DNA from 2 places in the Thalassospira sp. GB04J01 genome. Region 1 is predicted to be linked to the other one. Evidence: predicted binding sites of a transcription regulator. Region 1 holds the regulator's gene; the other holds the start of a gene.

Region 1 (7,049 bases):
CGATCATTTTAAAACAGCTTTCCGACGATAGGCAGCTCCATACAAAGTTTGGGAGGGCCGCCCTTGCCATTTTGCTGATACAGGATGTGGCGGTTGGTCCGTTCCTGATCATGGTGCAGGCCGCAGGGGATGCTGGAACCGAAACCAGCCCATGGGTCAGCATTCTGACCGGGATTGGGGCGGTTTGTGTTTTATTGCTGGTCGGGCGCTATTTGTTGCCGCGCCTGTTTCGCTATATCGCGCTTCTTAAGAACCCGGAACTGTTTGCCATTGGCACATTGTTTGTTGTTCTGGCCGCCAGCACGCTGACCGAAGTTGCCGGACTTTCGATGGCACTTGGCGCCTTTATCGCCGGTGTGATGCTGGCTGAGACCGAATTTCGCCATCAGATTGAGGCCGACATCACCCCGTTTCGCGGTGTTTTCCTGTCGCTGTTTTTCATGTCGGTGGGCATGTCGGTCAATGCCGATATTGTGTTTACCCAGTTTGGCACCATTGTCATTTGGCTGATTGCGCTGATTGGCACGAAAACGGGCCTTCTGTTTGTTCTGGCATTGATGGCCCGCTTTGAAAAAGGGTCGGCGTTGCGTGTTGGCATGAGTTTGGCCGCCGGCGGCGAGTTTGCCTTTGTCATGCTGGCACTGGCCGCACAAAATGGCGCGATTGCGCCAGATCTTGTCGCGGTGATGATCCCGGTGGTTGCCCTTTCGATGGCGTTGACCCCGACATTGATGACCATCGGGCAACGCATTGAAGAAAAGCTCCATCCCAAAGAAGACGACCAGCTTGGCCCGATTGAAGCCGAAACCGAGGGGCTCCAGCAGCATGTTCTGGTCATCGGGTGCGGACGTGTTGGTCGGGTTTTGGCGAGATTGTTAAAAACCCGCAACATTCCCTATGTGGTTCTTGATAGCGATGCACTACAGGTTTCACGCGGGCGGGCCGAAGGATTACCGGTGTATTTTGCCGATGGGTCACGACCGGAAACATTCCGGGCTGCGCACACAGACGAAGCAAAAATTGCGGTCGTTGCATTGGGAAACCCGCATGCGACCGAAAAAGCCGTTGCCCTGCTCCGTCATTACTATCCGCATTTGAAAATCTTTGCCCGCGCACAGGACATTACCCATATCGGGCCGCTGTCGCGCAGTGGGGCGGATGCGGCCATTCCCGAGGTGCTTGAAACCGGGTTGCGGCTTTCAGATCATGTGTTGGCGGCCTGCGATGTGCCGCAAGAAGAAATTGATGCCGAAATCGCCAAGTTCCGACGTGCTGACATGTTGCTGATGAATGAGCTGGCCCCGCGTACGCAGCGCCGCAAGGCCGAAGCGGCAGGCTCGGCTAAGCCTGCGTCTGGCTCTGGCCCCAAAACACCAAAAGCCAAAAAAGACGGCAAATAAACCAAAACCCCCACGCAAAACGCGATGGGGGTTTCTATCTTCAGGTCGCCAAAACAGGTTTGGGTGAACTACGCAGCGGTTTCTGAGTCCAGTGCATAGCCCGCCGCACGCACGGTGCGGATGATGTCGCGGGTCCCTTTGACGTCATTAAGCGCCTTACGCAGACGGCGGATATGGACATCAACTGTGCGGGTTTCGACATAAATGTTCGGGCCCCAGACCGCGTTAAGCAGTTGTTCGCGTGAGAAAACCCGGCCCGGATGCTCAAGGAAATAGCGCAGCAGACGGAATTCCGTCGGACCCAGATGGATGGCCTTGCCATTGCGGCTGACACGGTGGGCGGCGAGATCCATTTCGATATCGGAATAGATCAACTGCCCTTGTGGTTGCGCCGGACCGGACCGGCGCAACAGCGCACGAATACGGGCCAGCAATTCGCCAATGGCAAACGGCTTGGTGACATAATCATCGGCCCCGGTATCAAGGCCGCGAATGCGATCGCCTTCTTCACCGCGCGCGGTCACCATGATCACCGGCACATCGCGGCTTTCAGGTTTACGGCGGATCTGACGGCAGACCTCAATCCCCGACATGACCGGCAACATCCAGTCCAAAAGAACCAGATCAACATGGGTTTCGGCCATGATTTTCAACGCTTCGTCACCGTCCCCGGCTTCGACAACCTGCATCCCCTCGCGTTCGAGGTTGTAGCGCAACATGGTCACGATTGCGGCTTCGTCCTCGACGATTAGAACCGTTGGGTCCATCTTCCTATGCTCCAGTGTCACTCATTCGGTTCGACAACAGCAAAGTTTGCTGCATCGTTTTTTGGCCGACCATCTGTCGGCAGGTCTTCGCCTTTGATCCGATAGTAAATCGTCTCGGCGATATTGGTCGCATGGTCGCCAATCCGTTCAATGTTTTTGGCAATGAACAGCATGTGCGTCGATGCGGTAATGTTACGCGGGTCTTCCATCATGTAGGTCAGCAATTCGCGGAACAGCGAATTGTACATGTCATCGACTTCCTGATCGCGGGCCCAGACACGCTGTGCCTTTTCCGCATCGCCTTCGATATAGGCGTCAAGAACGTCCTTGATGATTTCCTGTGCCAGACGCGCCATGTTCGGGATGACCTGAACCGGGCGGATCGGCGGGATCTGATTAAGGACCTGGGCGCGCTTGGCGATGTTTTTCGCAAGATCGCCAATTCGTTCCAGATCGTTTGACAGCTTCAGGGTTGTCACCACCTGACGCAGATCGTCTGCCATCGGCTGACGCAGGGCCAGCAGACGGACAGCAAAATCCTGAACTTCCTGTTCAAGCATATCAATACGATGATCGGAAATAATGACCTTTTCAGCCAGTTCCGAATCGCGTTTGACAATGGAGCGGATTGCAGAGATCAGCTGGCTTTCCGCAAGCCCGCCCATCTGCGAGATGATGTTGTTCAGACGGGTCAGTTCCTCGTCGAACGAACTCACGATATGTGTTTTGTCGTCAGCCATTTAAATCGCTCTCCTGCGGGCGCTTAACCGAAGCGGCCGGTGATGTAACCCTTGGTGCGTTCGTCTTTTGGGTTGGTGAAAATCTGATCGGTTTCCCCAACTTCAACCAACTTTCCAAGATGGAAGAAAGCCGTGCGTTGCGACACACGTGCAGCCTGCTGCATGGAGTGGGTCACAATCACGATCGTGTAGTTCGAACGCAATTCATCAATCAATTCTTCGACCTTGGCAGTCGCAATCGGATCAAGTGCCGAGCACGGCTCATCCATCAGGATGACTTCCGGGCTGACGGCAACCGCGCGTGCAATGCACAGGCGCTGTTGCTGACCACCGGAAAGTCCGGTTGCCGGCGACTGAAGACGATCTTTGACTTCCTTAAGCAAGCCCGCACGTTCGAGCGAGGTCATGACGATTTGATCAAGCTCATCGCGCGAATTGACCAACCCATGGATCCGCGGGCCATAGGCCACATTGTCATAGATGGTTTTCGGGAACGGGTTTGGTTTCTGAAACACCATCCCGATGCGCGCGCGCAGCTGAACAACGTCGATGCGTTTGTCATAGATGTCGCGGCCATCAAGGGTGACTTCGCCTTTGATGGTAACACCGTCAATCGTATCGTTCATGCGGTTCATGCAGCGCAGGAACGTTGATTTACCACAGCCCGACGGGCCGATCAGAGCGGTGACCTGACGTTCGACGATATCAAGATTGACATCAAACAGCGCCTGATTGTCGCCATAGGAAAGATTAAGGTCACGTGCCGTCATTTTTGGGCTTGCGACGGACGGCTGTGCCGTCATTGCGCTTTGAGATACAACAGCCATTTTACCACTTCCGTTCAAATTTCTTGCGCAGATACACGGCAAATCCGTTCATCAGAACCAGGAAAGCCAGCAACACCATAATCGCCGCCGAGGTTTTCTCGACAAAGGCACGTTCCGGGCTATCGGCCCAGAGATAGATTTGCACCGGCAGAACCGTGGCCGGGTCCAGCGCCCCGCCCGGGATATCGACAATAAAAGCAACCATGCCGATCATCAAAAGCGGTGCGGTTTCACCAAGAGCCTGCGCCATGCCAATGATCGTCCCGGTCAGGATGCCCGGCATTGCCAATGGCAACACATGATGGGTGACAGTCTGAACCGGGGAAGCACCAAGGCCAAGGGCGGCCTGACGGATAGACGGCGGCACCGCCTTGATCGCGGCACGCGAGGCAATAATAATCGTCGGCAATGTCATCAGCGCCAGCGTCAAGCCACCGACAACCGGGGCGGAACGCGGCAGATGCATGACATTGAGGTAAACCTCAAGACCGAGCAAACCAAACACAATCGACGGCACGGCAGCGAGGTTGTTGATATTGACCTCGACAATCGTGGTGAAGCGATTTTTCGGTGCGAATTCTTCCAAATAAACCGCCGCAAACACCCCGATCGGGAAGGAAAGGGCCAAGGTCACCATCAGGGTATAGAGCGAGCCAACAGCCGCCCCCCAGATGCCTGCCAGTTCCGGTTCACGGGAATCGCCATTGGTAAAGAAACGGCTGTGGAACTGTTTTTCCACCGCACCGTCCGATTTCAAGCTGTCGTACCAGGCGATTTCCTCGTCATTGAGACGACGGCTGCCTTCGTCAACATCGGCACTGATGTAGCCTTTGTTGAGCATGTCAAAATCATCGCCGGAAATCAGCCAGACCTTACGGGTTTGACCGATCAGACCGGGGTTTTCCATCACACGTTCGCGCAGGTCATAAGATGCCCCGCCCGAAACAATTGCGTATAGATCACGTTTTGCCTGACGCGATGTGACGTCGGGGAACCGGTCACGCAGGGCCTGTTTGATCAGGCCGTCAAAGTTGGCCTTGCCGATCACCGCAGGATCACCGGTGCCGTCAGGATCAATCTCGGCGGCGTCAAAGGTCACTTCAAGCTGGACATAGGTCTGGAAAAAGGCGGTGTAGCCTTTGGACCCAATCGACCCGGCCAGAACAAACAATGCCAGAAGCGCAAGCGCGATTGCGCTCAGGCCATAAATTTTAAAGCGGCGTTCTGCGGCGTAACGTTTTTTGATGTTACGGGCAATTTTCGGGCTGTCCCAGTCAACCGGCTTGTGCAGATTGTCCGAGATTACCTTGGCCGCGGCTCTATCTTCCATAAGAGATGCCATATCAGTCATATTTCTCGCGATACTTCTGAACAACCTTAAGGGCAAATACGTTCAAGCCCAAGGTGACAAGGAAAAGAACCAGCCCCAACGCAAAGGCCGACAGGGTTTTTGCACTGTCAAACTCCTGATCGCCGACCAACAGTGTGACGATCTGAACCGTTACCGTGGTTACCGCCTGTAGCGGGTTGACCGTCATGTTCGCGGCAAGCCCTGCGGCCATCACCACAATCATGGTTTCACCAATCGCACGCGACACCGCCAGAAGAACCGCACCAACAATACCGGGCAAGGCTGCGGGGAAAATCACGTGACGGATGGTTTCCGATTTTGTCGCACCAAGCCCATATGACCCATCGCGAAGCGATTGTGGCACCTGCGACATCACGTCATCAGACAGCGAGGAGACGAACGGAATGATCATGACGCCCATCACAAGACCGGCAGCAAGCGCACTTTCCGAACTGACATCCAGACCAAGGATCGCGCCATTGTCGCGCAGGAACGGGGCAACGGTCAGGGCAGCAAAGAAGCCATAGACAACCGTCGGAACGCCTGCGAGAATTTCAAGGGCTGGTTTGGCCACCGCACGGAATTTCGAGGAAGCATATTCACCCATGTAAATGGCCGAAAACAGACCAACCGGTACTGCCACCGCCATCGCAATCAGGGTAATCAGCAACGTCCCGACAAACAGCGGGATGGCGCCAAAGGCCCCGTCCGATGCAACCTGATCCGCACGGATCGCGGTTTGCGGGCTCCATTCAAGGCCGAACAGAAACTCAAGCGGGCTGACTTTGCTAAAGAAATGTATCGCTTCGAACATAAGCGAAAAGACAATTCCCACCGTTGAGAGGATCGCAATCGCCGAACAGGTGATCATGATCCAGCGTGAAATACGCTCAACGTTGTTGCGTGCACGCATGTCGGGATCAATCTTGCGATAGGACAACGCAATCCCGGTCGTGGCAACCGCAAGCATCACAACAACCAGTGCCGCATTGGCAATGGTTTGCAAATTTGCCAGACGCCGCCCGGCGTCAATGATTTCGGGCGAGACGGACAAATGTTGTCCGTTGCCCTCTGCAATCAGTGAAATGCTGTTAAGGGCAAGCGAGAGCTGCCCGGTGTTGCTCGTGATTTCGGCTGGTAGATCCGAGACAATCATCGCTTCGATGATCGATCCCTGAAAAACATACCAGACAACCACCAGCAACAATGCAGGAAGACCACACCACAAAGCGACATACATGCCGTAATGGGCGGGCAAGGAATGAAGGTTACTGTACCGACCGCCCGAAAGGGCAATCGCCCGCTGACGCCCGAAATAAAAGGACAGCGCACAAAGTGCGGCAACCGCGAGCAACAGGAAAGACAGGGACATTACTTTAAATCCGTTTGCCAGGTGGGCCTGCAGAAATCACATCGAAAGGCCAATAGGACAAAAACAATAAATTAATCAAGCCTGGAAACAAAGAAACCGATGGCGACCCATGCCGCCACCGGTTGAAGTATCACGTTACATGCTCAGCGGCGAAAGATTCATCGCAGCGTTACGAACTGTTTCACGCTCTTTTGCATCCATCGGGATCAGACCACGATCAGCAAGGTAACCTTCGTCACCCCAAGCTTTGTCCGCGGTGAACTCAGCCAGGTATTCTTCAATACCCGGGATGGTGCCGACGTGTGCGTTCTTTACGTAGAAGTAAAGCGAACGCGAAACCGGGTAATCACCAGCAGAGATTGCTTCGAAGGTCGGTGATACGCCATTGATCATCGAACCCTGAAGTTTGTCGCCATTCTGGTCGAGGAAGGAGAAACCAAAGATGCCAAGTGCGTCTTTGTTGGCTTCAAGCTTCTGAACGATCAGGTTGTCGTTTTCGCCAGCTTCAACGTAGGCACCGTCTTCACGAACGCCAGCGCAAACAGCTTTGTGCTGATCAGAGTTGCTCTCTTTAAGAGCAGCAATGGCTGGG
Region 2 (4,518 bases), on a different contig from region 1:
CCTATTCATCCTCAATCGTCGCGCTTAGCCTTGAAACCGGGCAGGTCCAGTGGGTGCGTCAGACCGTCCATCATGATCTTTGGGATATGGATGTTCCGGCCCAACCGGCGTTAATTGATATCACACAGGATGGTCAAACAGTTCCGGCCCTTGTCGGTCCGACCAAGCAGGGCGATATCTATGTCCTTGATCGCCGGACCGGGGCGCCGATCATCCCGGTCAAAGAGGTCCCGGCACCCGGTGGGGCGATCCCTGAAGATTTTACTGCACCAACACAGCCGGTTTCTGATTTGACCTTTATGCCTGATCCACTGACCGAAAAGGATATGTGGGGCATGACCCTGTTTGATCAGATGGCGTGTCGTATCGCGTTCCATCAGTTGAAATATGAAGGGCGTTATACCCCGCCATCCTTGCAGGGCACGTTGGTTTATCCTGGGAATTTCGGGACCTTTAACTGGGGCAGTGTTGCGGTTGATCCGGAACGTCAGGTGATGTTTGGCATGCCGACCTATCTTGCCTTTACCTCAAAATTGATCCCGCGTGCCGAAGTGCCGCCCCGTGGTACGGAAAAAGCCAGCGAAATGGGCATCAACCGAAATGAAGGTGCCGACTACGCAGTCAGCATGGGGCCGTTCCTATCCCCGCTTGGCATTCCATGTCAGGCCCCGCCTTGGGGCTATGTTGCGGGGGCCGATTTGCGCACGGGCGAGATTGCCTATATGCACAAAAACGGTACGGTCGAAGACATGACGCCTTTGCCTTTGCCGTTTAAACTCGGTGTGCCCGGTATTGGTGGTCCAATCATGACCAAGGGGGGCGTGGCGTTCCTTGGTGCCGCGGTGGACAACTATTTCCGTGCTTATGATGTCTCGACAGGTGATCAGCTTTGGGAAACACGGCTTCCGGCTGGTGGGCAGTCCACCCCAATGACCTATGAAACCGATGACGGGACGCAATATGTGCTGATCGTTGCCGGGGGACATGGGTCCATCGGGACGACGCCCGGCGATTACGTGATTGCTTACAAATTGGCGGAATAAACCTGTACGCCAGACTTAGAACAACAAAGGCACCTGTTATCGCAGGTGCCTTTGTTGTGTTTTGGCCATAGCTGTATATCTATTGCGCGGCTTCGTTTTTCAGGCGGTCATGGACGCGTTTGATTTCTTCGGGGCGCAGCCGTTGCTCAAGGGATGTGACGGCGGCTTTTGCATCCATCTTTTCTTTTTCTTCTGCGCCGGGGGGAAAGGTGATGTTGCCGCGCGCAGCCCGCGTGAGCCAATAATAGGATTCGGCATAGTTTTGCGCGATACCCCAGCCGCGTTCATACATGGCCCCTAACATGAACTGGGCCGCATGCATGTTTCCCTTGGCAGCGATTTCAAAATAGTGGGCGGCTTCGACGTAGTTTTGCTGGGCTCCACGGCCATGATAATATTGCGCCCCGATCAGATAGGCCGCATTGCTGTTGTTTGGTGCGGCGCGCAGGGCACGTTTAAAGTATTCCGTTGCCCTGAACTGATCGTAGTTCAGCCCCCAACCATTAAAATAAAGTACCCCGATATAGTAAATCGCACCAGCATGGTTGGCCTGTGCGGCATACATGAACCATTTGGCGGCTTCTTCGTAATTGGCGGGGCCAGTGTTGCCGCGATAATACAGCAGACCCAGCGCATATTGCGCACGTGGGTCGTCATTCTGCGCCGCCAGTCGCCATTGCGCGCGTGCCATTTCATAATTACCCGCCTGATAGGCACGATATCCTGATTGATAATCGCCACCCGCCGTATTGGCGTGTGCATTGTTAGGGGCAAATTGTGGGGTAAGCAGAAAGCTTGCGACAAGGGCAATTGCCCAACCATGGGGGCGGTGACTACGCAGAGATATCAAAAAAATGACCGATCAGGAGTTGGATTTGAAGAGTGGGACCACTTTGCGCGCGCGGCCTTCGATGGCATCTAGAACTTTGAGAATGTCCGAGCTTTGCTTGATCCGCTCACCGCTGTGAAGGGCGAGATACTGGCCTGCATTTTTATGCTCGGCTCCAAGTTTGATGACTTGAAAAAGCGGTGTTTCATGGGTTGATCGGAAAATGGAAAACATCGCCATGCCATCAAGGTGGTCAATGGCATAATCGCGCCATGCGCCGCCTGCAACCTGACGTGAATAGGTGTTCATGAGTCTCATAAGTTCAGCCCGGTCAAAATGGACAAAGCTTTTGGCTTTGCGGTATTTGGCCAAATCGAACAATGTTCCCATGTCATGCTCCGGCGAGGTTGCATTCAGACCGACAGCATCCAGATGTGACTGTCATATGACACGGTAGCGTGGATTTATCCTCGCCTCAAGTTTCAATGACCAAATAAGGCACGGTTCTGAAATCAACGACAGGATTGGGCATGAGGAAAAAAGTGCTCTCGAACAGACTGTTACAGGCTGCGCGAGCGGGTCGGTGGCCAATCAAGCGTTTGCGCACCTGTATTGTATGGGTCTGGTGTGCGATAGCAGCTCACAGCGGCAAGCGACCGGTAACAGTAAAGCGGCGGTTCGGGAATCGGGTCTTTTTTGCAGTAGGATTTGCCATCAATTTTACGAATGGTGGAGCAATCCTGCCCGGTTGAAAGCGAGACCACATGATCGACCAGGGTTTTGTCGGTGTTGATGATGCTGACGACATCAAAAGCCAGATACCACTCAGCACCGGTAAACAGGCTGGTTCCAGCGATATCAGACATGGTTGTGCTGCATCCTGATACGCCCGTACCCAGTAGTGCGGCAAACAGCCCGGCAAGGATGCGTTGACGAATGACGCGCTTGGCATCAGCCCGGCTATGAACAATTTGACGACGTTTCATGGTGGTCTCCGTCCCGCCACCGGGCAATTTTGACCGATGACATTTAAAACTCTGTTCCCTTGAAACCTATCAAAGCAAGTAGCGTGCCGAAATGTGTCGGGTTGGGGCAACTATCGGTCATATGGTCGCTGCGAACAGGATTTTTAGGCGTTTGGGCGTTTCTAAGATTGATATTAGGGGCCGGGGCGAGCAAGCGGTGTGTGCAATTCTTGGTAAATGGCCGTCCAGTACGACCTAAACTGCCAGTCAAAACGTGTTTTTGCGGGGTGTCAGGCAATTCTTACCGCCCTTTGTTCTGCAACGACACAGGCGTTGTCTGGTTGCCTAATCTGGCTTGAAAGCGCCCAGAAGGCAAAATAATCGGCATAAAGGTGTGAATGACGTTGAGTAGACTTGACCCCTTGTATGCAGGCGCGTTAAATCCTTGCCGGAATTAATTCTGATAAGCGGGCAAGTTGCCCGCTTTCTTGTGACCGGATTGGAGCCGTTTTCGTGGTTGATATTTTCCAGGAAGTCGAAGAAGACCTGAAGCGTGAACGCAGCGAAGCGCTGTGGCGCAAATACGGTAAATACGTGATTGGCGTCGCCGCAGTCATCGTGCTGGGTGTTGCTGGTCGCGAAGGCTGGAAAACGTACGAACACAGCACCAGCATTGAAAATGGTACGCGTCTTGCCAACGCAATTGACCTGACCCAGTCAGGCGAGAACAATCAGGATGCCGCACTCGCCGCACTTGATTCCATCATTGCTGATGGTAATGCGGACTTTGTCGCACTTGGACATTTCCAAAAAGCAGCAGTTTACCTGCGTGCTGGCGTAAAAGAGTCGGCCGTTGCCGAACTTGAAGCCGTTGCTGGCAATGGTGACATTGATCAGGTTTACCGCGATCTTGCGGTTGTCGAAATCGCCATGAACAACGCGACCCAAAGCAACGCCATGGATTTGATTGCGCGTCTTGAGCCAATCGCGGTTCCGGAAAACGCATGGTATTACTCCGCACGCGAGATGATTGCGATGCTGCATGTTGCTGCGGGCGAAATTGATGCCGCCAAGCCGCTTCTGACCGAAATTGCCGACGATAACGAAGCACCGTCGGGCATGCGGTCACGGGCAAGCGAGATTCTCAAGGCGATTGGTGCCTGACCACATCTAGAACAGATTTGGTCGGGATAACGTCCAGACCAATGCGATGCGAGCTTGAACCAGAGGATACGGTTTTGACGTCACGCGCTTTTAAGTCACTTGTTTGTGTAATGGGTCTTTCGGTCTTTCTTGCTGGCTGTTCCAGCTGGCTTGGTGAAGACGAAGCACCGCCCTTACCCGGTGAGCGTATCTCTGTTCTTGCTCTGCAAAGCACGGTACAGCCTGATATCGATCTGAGCGATCAGCGCGTGGTCCTGCCTGAACCCGAACCAATGGTGGATTGGCCGCAGAACGGTGGTTTTCCAAGTCATGCGCTTCATCATGTCGGGCTTGAGAACGATGTTCTTGAGCAAGACTGGTCGGTCAGCATTGGCGAAGGTTCAATGGATGACAACCTGTTGCTCAATCAGGCGATTATTGCCCGTGGTGTGATCTTTACCATTGATGCCAGCGCAGAGGTTCGTGCCTTTGCCGCCACATCGGGTAAGGAAATCTGGTCGATTGAGCTGGCACCTGA

What was found. The regulator PhoB, encoded in region 1, activates phosphate uptake and scavenging genes when phosphate is short. The targets are predictions, from matches to a motif close to TNTCATAAAACTGTCA.
Region 2: a site for PhoB is predicted at 2,308-2,323, ahead of AMM48_RS18920 (DUF2794 domain-containing protein). Genes of this name have one in related genera too.

The regions. Positions count from the first base shown of each region.
Region 1 is NZ_CCDX020000008.1:268,253-275,301, forward strand. It holds gene AMM48_RS06410 (cation:proton antiporter) at 1-1,400, shown strand, start outside; gene phoB (phosphate regulon transcriptional regulator PhoB) at 1,469-2,167, opposite strand; gene phoU (phosphate signaling complex protein PhoU) at 2,185-2,907, opposite strand; gene pstB (phosphate ABC transporter ATP-binding protein PstB) at 2,931-3,734, opposite strand; gene pstA (phosphate ABC transporter permease PstA) at 3,736-5,085, opposite strand; gene pstC (phosphate ABC transporter permease subunit PstC) at 5,078-6,457, opposite strand; gene AMM48_RS06440 (PstS family phosphate ABC transporter substrate-binding protein) at 6,593-7,049, opposite strand, start outside.
Region 2 is NZ_CCDX020000018.1:52,805-57,322, forward strand. It holds gene AMM48_RS18910 (glucose/quinate/shikimate family membrane-bound PQQ-dependent dehydrogenase) at 1-1,043, shown strand, start outside; gene AMM48_RS18915 (tetratricopeptide repeat protein) at 1,123-1,893, opposite strand; gene AMM48_RS18920 (DUF2794 domain-containing protein) at 1,906-2,262, opposite strand; gene AMM48_RS18925 (hypothetical protein) at 2,433-2,858, opposite strand; gene AMM48_RS18930 (tetratricopeptide repeat protein) at 3,351-4,001, shown strand; gene AMM48_RS18935 (PQQ-binding-like beta-propeller repeat protein) at 4,076-4,518, shown strand, end outside.